DNA from 2 places in the Mesorhizobium loti R88b genome. Region 1 is predicted to be linked to the other one. Evidence: riboswitches for the same ligand, from Rfam matches in the RefSeq annotation. Region 1 holds a riboswitch; the other holds the start of a gene.
The links. Region 1 has a riboswitch for cobalamin ahead of EB235_RS02105 (aromatic ring-hydroxylating oxygenase subunit alpha). Riboswitches for the same ligand answer to the same signal wherever they lie in the genome.
Positions count from the first base shown of each region.

Region 2: it holds a riboswitch for cobalamin, as region 1 does, so the genes downstream of both, EB235_RS25485 (DUF1636 family protein) here and EB235_RS02105 (aromatic ring-hydroxylating oxygenase subunit alpha) in region 1, are expected to answer to the same signal.

Region 1 is NZ_CP033367.1:459,140-463,470, forward strand. Features, by position in the region: gene EB235_RS02090 (DUF680 domain-containing protein) at 1-16, opposite strand, end outside; gene EB235_RS02095 (DUF680 domain-containing protein) at 85-288, opposite strand; gene EB235_RS02100 (DUF680 domain-containing protein) at 361-558, opposite strand; cobalamin riboswitch at 1,064-1,265, shown strand; gene EB235_RS02105 (aromatic ring-hydroxylating oxygenase subunit alpha) at 1,380-2,627, shown strand; gene EB235_RS02110 (hybrid-cluster NAD(P)-dependent oxidoreductase) at 2,648-3,748, shown strand; gene EB235_RS02115 (PqqD family peptide modification chaperone) at 3,889-4,320, shown strand.
Region 2 is NZ_CP033367.1:5,198,804-5,203,134, reverse strand. Features, by position in the region: gene EB235_RS25500 (sugar ABC transporter ATP-binding protein) at 1-255, shown strand, start outside; gene EB235_RS25495 (ABC transporter permease) at 255-1,304, shown strand; gene EB235_RS25490 (substrate-binding domain-containing protein) at 1,373-2,362, shown strand; cobalamin riboswitch at 2,619-2,826, shown strand; gene EB235_RS25485 (DUF1636 family protein) at 2,849-3,310, shown strand; gene EB235_RS25480 (ABC transporter ATP-binding protein) at 3,307-4,095, shown strand; gene EB235_RS25475 (ABC transporter substrate-binding protein) at 4,134-4,331, shown strand, end outside.

The DNA of each region.
Region 1 (4,331 bases):
TGATGATCTTGTTCATTTCAAATCTCCTGAATTTTGCATTTCACCGGAGCGGCGGGGCAAACCCGCCGCCCAGGGAATCGGTTGTTAGTGGCCGAAGAGGTTGCGGTCGGCACCCTGGACAGGCGCCTGGGCAGCCGGCTGCGACTTGTCGATCGAGGCCGTGTACGAGCCGTCGGTCGCGGTGACAGCAGCCTGGTTGGCGCCATTGGACCCATAGTTGTCGCTGCCAGCGAAAGCGCTGCCGGAGATGGCCAGAACGGCGGCGGCAGCAAGGATGATCTTCTTCATTTCAAGTCTCCTGAATTCTTCCAGTTTCGCCAGGGCGGCGAGCCAAGCCCACCGCCTGCTGGTGATCGACAGTTAGTTGTTGCCGAAGAGGTTGTGGTCGGCACCCGTGACAGGCGTCTGAGCAGCCGGTTCCGACTTCTTGATCGAAGCGGTGTGCGAGCTGTCGACAGCGGCGGCTGCAGGGGCATTCGAACCGTAGTGGTCGCTACCAGCGAAGGCGCTGCCGGAAATGGCCAGAAGGGCGGCGGCAGTGAGAATGATCTTTTTCATTTTAAGTACTCCAGTATTTTTGCTGTCCGTCTAGCGGCGTGTCTTGGGAATGAAATCGCGTCGTTCGGACAGCCCCGATGTGGGTAAGCCGTCTGCCGGATTCCAATCACGAAGTTGTTCCGCCTGGGCCATGATTTTACATCTTGTAATTTTAATAAGCATGCCGACCATCTTGTTTTATGCATATGATACAGCTACTTAGATAAATTTCACGACCCACTCACCGAGTGTATCCGGGCGTCAGCGTTCACACCGTCCTGCACGCATTGTCAACAGAAACGAACCGTTCGGTTCGATTTTAGAAGTTGCTAATAGTCACTTTTCGATACCGTTGGCCTGTTTTCCCCGCGCCAGGAGCCGGACAAGAGACGATTCGAAACAGCACAGATTGCTGAACAAAACAGAATCTCAGCCGTTCAATCGCTGGCCGGAGCGTTTCGTCCGGCGTGTCGCGCCGCATGGATACGATGTCGCTTTCATGCCGATGTCGCGATCGCTGCCGTGATTAGATGACTGCATCTCAGGTGCCGCTTCGTGACCACGGAACGGAGAATTGGGAAGCCGGTCAGAATCCGGCGCTGCCCCCGCAACGGTGGTGGAGTTCAAGTCGCAACGGGAGACCACTGGGCGAAAGCCTGGGAAGGTGTCGCGATGGTCCGAAAGGACAACTCCAGAGCCCGGAAACCAGCCCGAGATTGTTGAACTCGACTGATCGCGGTGGGCGGTCAAGAGGCGGATGGTGCATGCCCGGCTTCCGCCGGCCTGCGTCCGGTCCTTCCTCCGTCACCACCAGTTCAGTCCTTGAAGTATGAGGACAGGACATGGATGCTCGCAACGACATGCTGAGGCTCTTGAACAGCCGCAGGGACGGGTTCTCGCTCGAACAACCCTTCTACACCGACCCGGACTACTTCAAGCTGGACATGGAGCTGATCTGGTATCGCGACTGGCTGTTCATCGGCCATGATTGCGAACTGCCGAAGCCCGGCAGCTTCATCACCGTGCAGATCGGCGACTATCCGGTCGTGCTGGTGCGCGACCAGCAGGGCAAGATCAACGCTTTCCACAATTCCTGCCGCCATCGCGGCAGCCGTGTCTGCAACACCGACAAGGGCACCGCCGCCAAACTGGTCTGCCCCTATCACCAGTGGACCTATGAGTTGGACGGCCGCCTGCTGTTCGCCCGCCAGATGGCCGACGGTTTCGACAAGAGCCAGTTCAGCCTGAAGCCGGTCGCCTGCGAAAGTGTCGCCGGCTACATCTTCATCTGTTTGGCAAAGGAGCCGGCCGACTTCGCGCCGATGCGGGCGATGATCGAACCCTATCTCAAGCCACACCGGCTGGGCGAGGCGAAGGTCGCCTTCGAGAGCACCATTGTCGAGAAGGGCAACTGGAAACTCGTCTGGGAAAACAACCGCGAATGCTACCATTGCGCCGGTAACCACCCGGAACTCTGCAAGACCTTCCCGGAAGCACCGACCGTGACCGGCGTGCAAGGCGCCGACAGCGATCCCGAAATGCTGGCGCACTGGGCGAAATGCGAGGCCGCCGGCCTGCCGAGCAAGTTCCGCATCGATCCAGCCGGACAATACCGCGCCACGCGCGCACGGCTGCTGCGCGATGCGGTCAGTTACACGATGACCGGCAAGCGCGCGGTGAAGAAGAACCTGTCCGACAGCGTCTCGGCCGACCGCATCGGCACCTTGATGCACTATCACTACCCGACGACGTGGAACCACATCCTCATCGACCATGCCGTTACTTTCCGCGTGCTGCCGATCAGCGCCACGGAAACCGCGGTGACGACCAAATGGCTGGTGCACAAGGATGCGGTCGAGGGCGTCGACTACGATCTTGCCGAGCTCACCCATGTCTGGACCGAGACCAACGACCAGGACCGCCGCATCGTCGAGGAAAACGCCCTTGGCATCCTGTCGCCGGCCTATGAACCCGGCCCCTATTCGGAGCTGCATGAGGGCGGCGTGATCCAGTTCGTCGACTGGTACGCGCGCTTCATCGGTCCGCGCCTGGCCGAAGGCGGCCGGCCGGCGCTGCGCAGCGTGGCTTGAGAGGTTGAGGAATGAACGCCATGACTGACCTTGGGCTTTATCGCCATCTCGATCAGATGGCGCCCTGGAACGACAGGCTCCAGGTGCTGGAAGTGATCGGCGTCAGCGACGAGGCGCCTGACGTGAAGACCTTCACCTTCCGCTCCGACAACCAGACCTGGTTCCGCTACAAGCCGGGCCAGTTCGTGACGCTGGAGCTGCCGGCGCCAGACGGGCCGCTGATGCGCACCTATACGCTGTCGTCGTCGCCGTCACGGCCGTTCTCCATCGCGGTGACGGTGAAGGCGCAGGCGGGCAGCATCGGCACACGCTGGATGTTCGACCATCTGAAGCCCGGCTCGCACGTCAAGGCCTATGGACCGAGTGGCGACTTCTCGCTGCACAGCCATCCGGCGGCCAAATATCTGTTCATCTCGGCCGGTTCGGGCGTGACGCCGATGATGTCGATGCTGCGCTGGCTGAACGACTGCGCGCCATGGACCGATGTCGGCTTCGTCAATTGCGCGCGGCGCGCCGAAGAGATCATCTTCCGCAAGGAGCTCGAATTGCTCGGCGGCCATATGCCGGGCCTGTCGCTCGGCTTCATGATCGAGGAGCGGTCGAGCCGCGAGGGCTGGTACGGCCATATGGGCCGCATCGACGCCATCCGGCTGCCGCTGCTGGCGCCCGATTTCCGCGAACGTGAAATCTTTTGCTGCGGCCCCGATCCTTTCATGCGTGCAGTGCGTGGCATGCTGGACGCTTCTGGTTTCGACATGACGAAGTATCACCAGGAAAGCTTTGCCGCGCCTGCGGTGGAGGAAATCCCGGCGCCATTCGCAGCGCCGGCGCAAGACGGCGTTGCGGTCCCCGTCGAAGCCGCAACCCCGATCCGGTTCGCGCTTTCGGACGTCGATGCCGAATGCGTCGCCGGCCAGACCGTGCTGCAGACGGCGCGCTCTTCGGGCGTGCGCATTCCAGCCGCCTGCGAATTCGGCCTGTGCGGAACCTGCAAGGTCAAGAAAGTCTCCGGCGCTGTCGAGATGAGCCACAATGGCGGCATCCTCGATCATGAGATCGATGACGGCTTCATCCTGGCCTGTTGCTCGAAGCCGCTGTCGGCGCTCGAAATCGAAGCGTGATCCGGTTGGCGACCAACCTGACCCCCGAAAGGGCGGCACCTTGCCGGCACCGGTTGCCTTGCCAAGAAAGAACCGAGCGTTTACAGGCGTTGTAGGTGAAGCGATGCTGCTGGAGGGCAGAATTGCGGGGCGGGGCGACGATGATGCGTGATTCCAATGCCTATGCGGTTGCGAGCAGGGATATTGTCTTCGAATCCTTCGATGGCGAGGCCGTGGTGCTCAACCTTGCCAACGGCAAATATTTCGGCTTCTCAGATTCCGGCAGCAGGGTGTGGCAGGCGCTGTCGTCAGGGGTCGATGCCCAGGCCCTGATCGGGCTGACCGCCGGCGGCTCGACAATAGCCGCGGCCGAACTCGACCACTTCATATCGCAATTGCTCGACCTGGGGTTGCTGGCACGTCTGGAAGCGACGGCTCAGCCGCTGCCGGGCGAGCTTCCCGCCGAGCTTGCCGCCACGAGCGAGCCGCTCCATGTGAGCATTCACGACGACCTCGCCGACCTGATCATCGTGGATCCCATTCACGAGGTCGAGGAACCCCTGGGCTGGCCGGCGGTCAAGCAGGCATCCTGACGGGCCGATTG
Region 2 (4,331 bases), 2.5 Mb from region 1:
GGCAATCCAAGGTTGCTGCTGCTCGACGAGCCGACACGCGGCGTCGATGTCGGCGCCAAGGGCGAGATCTACGCTCGGCTCAGGCAACTGGCCGCGCAAGGGCTCGGCATCCTGGTTGCCTCCAGCGAGATGCCGGAGCTGATCGGTCTGTGCGACCGGATCGTGGTGCTGCGCCAGGGGCGCAATGTGGCGGAATTCATCGGCGGCGTCGACGAGCACACGGTGCTGGCCGCGGCAAATGGCAGGGAGGCCTGATGTCTGAAGGCAAGATTTCGGCGGCAAGCGGGCCGGTGGCCGCGGCACCGGTGCATCGCGATCCCCTGGCGTTGATCGTGCGCTTCCAGAGCTTGATCGGCCTGGTGCTGGTGGCGATCGGCGGCATCATCTTCTCGCCGCGCCGTCACGGGGCAATTCTATTCCTCGACCCCGACAACATCGCCAACATCGTGCGCGCGGTGTCGGAGACAGGCATCATCGCCATCGGCATGACCTTCGTGATCATCACCGCCGGCATCGACCTTTCGGTTGGCGCGGTGCTGGGGCTGTCCAGCGTCGTCACCGCGACGATGATGATCTCCGGCGGGTTCGGGCTTATCCCCACCATCCTCGCCGTGCTCATCATGGGCATCGTCTTCGGCACGATCCAGGGCGCCATCTCCAGCCGCTTCCGACTCGAGCCCTTCATCGTCACGCTCGCAGGTCTGCAGGCCGCGCGCGGCCTGGCGCTGGTCGTTTCGGGCAACCAGTATATCAACATTTCCTATGGCGACGGGCTGGGTCTGGCTCCGCCGGTGTTCGCGGTGCTGGGGGAACGCCTGTTCCACAACACCGTGCCGGTCGCCACCATCGTCTTCATCGTCTTTGCCGCGATTGCAACGATCGTGCTCAACACCACGCGCTTCGGCCGCTATGTCTTTGCCGTCGGTGGCAATGAGCGCGCGGCGCGTATTTCCGGCGTGCCGGTCTCTATGGTCAAGATCTCGGTCTATGCCATCACCGGCTTTGCCGCTGCGCTGGCCGGCATCGTGCATGCCGGCCAGTTCAATTTCGGCAGCGCCAATGACGGCATGGGCTATGAGCTGACGGCAATCGCCGCCGTGGTCATCGGCGGCACCAGCCTGTTCGGCGGGGCCGGCTCAATGGTTGGCACCGTTGCCGGCACCATCATGCTGGGCGCGCTCGCCAACATCCTTCAGCTCAACAACATCACGCCAGCCATGCAACTGCTGGCGACCGCCGCGATCATCGTTCTGGCGGCAGTGCTTCAATCCCTCGTTCGCCGCCGCGAGGGTTTGGGTCGTTAGGAGGAAGGCGGCAAACCAGAGACTGAAACCAAGGTCTGGCCACGGCCCGACGAGGAGGAGAGTAAGTTATGAAAACCATGAAAAGAGGATCGAGGCGCGTGCTTCACGCCGCGCTTCTGGCAGGCGCTGGGCTGTGCATTGCAGGAACCGCGCAGGCTGCCGACCCGTTGGTCAAGGCCTGCTCCAAGGATGGCCAGTTCATCATCGGCTTTTCGCAGGCGAACAATGCCGAGCCCTACCGGCAGCACGTCAATGATGAGCTGACAGCGGCGGCCAAGGAAGTGCCGGGCTTCACGTTGCAGATCGCCGACGGTGCAGGCAACGTCAACACGCAGACCTCGCAAGTCGACAACTTCATCACCCAGAAGGTGGATCTGCTCCTGATCTCGCCGTTCGAGGCGGCACCACTGACGCCGGCGGTCAAGCGCGCCATGGATGCCGGCATCCCGGTCATTGAGCTCGACCGCAAGACGGTCGGCGACCCCGGCAAGGACTACACCGCCTTCATCGGCGGCGACAATTACAAGATCGCGCTCGAAGCCGGTAAATATACCGCCAAGACGCTGTTGCCGGATGGCGGCGAGGCGGCGGTACTGGAAGGGCTGCCGAGCTCGACGCCGGCGGTGGAGCGGCTGAACGGCTTCAAGGACGGCGTCAAGGTAAACGCCAAGATCCAGGTCGTGGCCGAGCAGGCCGCCGACTGGGTGCCGGACAAAGCCCAGACTGCCTTTTCCGCCATGCTGCAGGCGCATCCCGACATCAAGGTGCTCTACGCGTCGAACGACATGATGGCTGCCGGGGCGCTGCTCGCCGCCAAGGGCGCCGGCAAGGAGGTCAAGATCATTGGCACCGATGGCTTGCCCGGCCCGGCCGGCGGCATCGAGGCGGTGGCCAAGGGTGACTGGGCGGCGACCTTCACCTACCCGACGGGTGCGAAGGAAGCGATCGAGATGTCGAAGAAGATCCTGCTCGACTGCGCCTCGTCGGTGGATACGACGGTCACCGTCGACACCACGGCTATCACGCCCGAAAACGCCAAGCAGCTGTCAGGCAAATAGGCCGGCTGCCTTAGCCATCCAATTCAGGGCGGGGTTCACGCGAACTCCGCCCTGTCTGCGTTTCACAGCCGTCACGACAACTCGAAAGGGGCGCGCCTAGGGATTGACAGCGGCGGGGAAGATTCTCTAATGTTCTGTTATTACATAACTAACGGAAATAGTTGCCTGGGTTTTCTCCGAGGAAGCAGTGGCTGCTGGTGCCGGGATGGTGACAGGTTTCGTCGAAAAGAATCGTTGCGATGCGCTTCGGGCAAAATTAGCATGGCCCGGTGATGGTCCCCGCGCCGAAAGGCAAGGGGTGAAAAGGGAACACGGTGGGACCCCTCAAGGGATCGAGACCGTGGCTGCCCCCGCAACTGTAAGCGGTGAGCAAGATCCGAAATGCCACTGGCCGGCAAGGCTGGGAAGGCAGGATTGCGCCGAGACCCGCGAGCCAGGAGACCTGCCATCAGCATGTTGACCGGACGGGGTGTGCCGGGAGGAAACGTGGACGTCGGTCTTGTCGGCCGGCTCGCCAACATCCTTCCGTCGCCAGTTTTGGAAAGTGACGGAAAGTTGGACGGCGCCATCGACCATCGCATCATCGTGTGCACGCTTTGCCGCGACATCCCGACTGGCATCAGGTCGGGTGAAAGCCTGTGCGCCGATTTGCGCTCCCGGCTGTCGGCCCACCATGAACCAGATGTGGCGCATGGCTTCACGGTCGAAGGCGTAGAATGCATGGCGGGCTGTGCGTGGCCGCTGACGGTGGCTTTCCAGGCGCCAGGCAAGGCCGCCTATCTCTTCGGCTCCATCGATGCGCAGGCCGATGCCGGTGATCTCGTGCGATTTGCCAGGCTCTATGCCTCGCTCGCCGATGGCTGGTGCAACTCGGGACAGCGTCCGGCAGGATTGGCCGGCAAGACGCTGGCTCGCATCCCGGGCAATCTGGCGGGCAACAGCCGATGACCATGCCACTCCTCGACGCGCGCGATCTCGGCGCGACTGCGAATGGCCGGGCTCTGGTCCAGGCGGTCAGCCTGTCGGTGGCATCAGGCGACCGTCTCGCCATCATCGGTCCCAATGGCGCCGGCAAGACCACGCTGCTGCGTATGCTTTCGGGCATGCTCAGGCCAAGTTCGGGCGAGGTGAAGCTTGGCGGGCGCCGCCTGGACAGGATTTCGCCCGCCGAGCGGGCCCTGCACATCGCCGTCGTCGGCCAGACCGACCAGCCGGATCCGCGGCTGGCGGTGATCGACTATGTCGAACTTGGCCGCGTCCCGCATGCCGGCCTGAGGCGCAGGAGCGACGAACGCGACATCGTCGTCGACGCGCTGCGCCGGACCGGCCTGTTGCCGCTGCTTGGCCGCACCATCGGCTCGCTGTCGGGCGGCGAACGCCAACGCGCCCAGCTTGCGCGCGCCGTCGCACAGCAACCGAAAGTGTTGTTCCTCGACGAGCCGACCAACCATCTCGACCCGCGCGCCCGTGGCGAGCTGCTCGAACTCGTGGCCGGCTTCGGCATGACGGTGATCGCGGTGCTGCACGATCTGGCGTTGGTGGCGCCGTTCGCCACCAGGGTCGCGGTGATGAACGAAGCGCGGCTGCATGCGCTCGCCGTACCGCGCGAAGCGCTGACGCAAAAGCTGATCCGCGAGATTTTCGGCGTCGACGTGTTTCGCCTGCGCCACCCTACCGAGGACCGCGAACTGACGGTGTTCGATGTGCCGAACCGTGCCGCGCCACCGTCCTGATCGAACCCATCCTACTGTTCAACCAAGGAGCAAAATCCGTGAAACGTCTCGCACTGTCGCTTGTCCTCTCGCTGCTGGCCTCGACAGCTTTCGCCTTCCCGGTCACCGTCGACAGCTGCGGCAAACCGCTGACCTTCGATGCGCCGCCCAAGCGCGCCGTCATCCATGATCTCAACATGGCCGAGATGGCCTTCGCGCTGAAGCTGCAGCCGTCGATCGTCGGCCTGACCGGCATC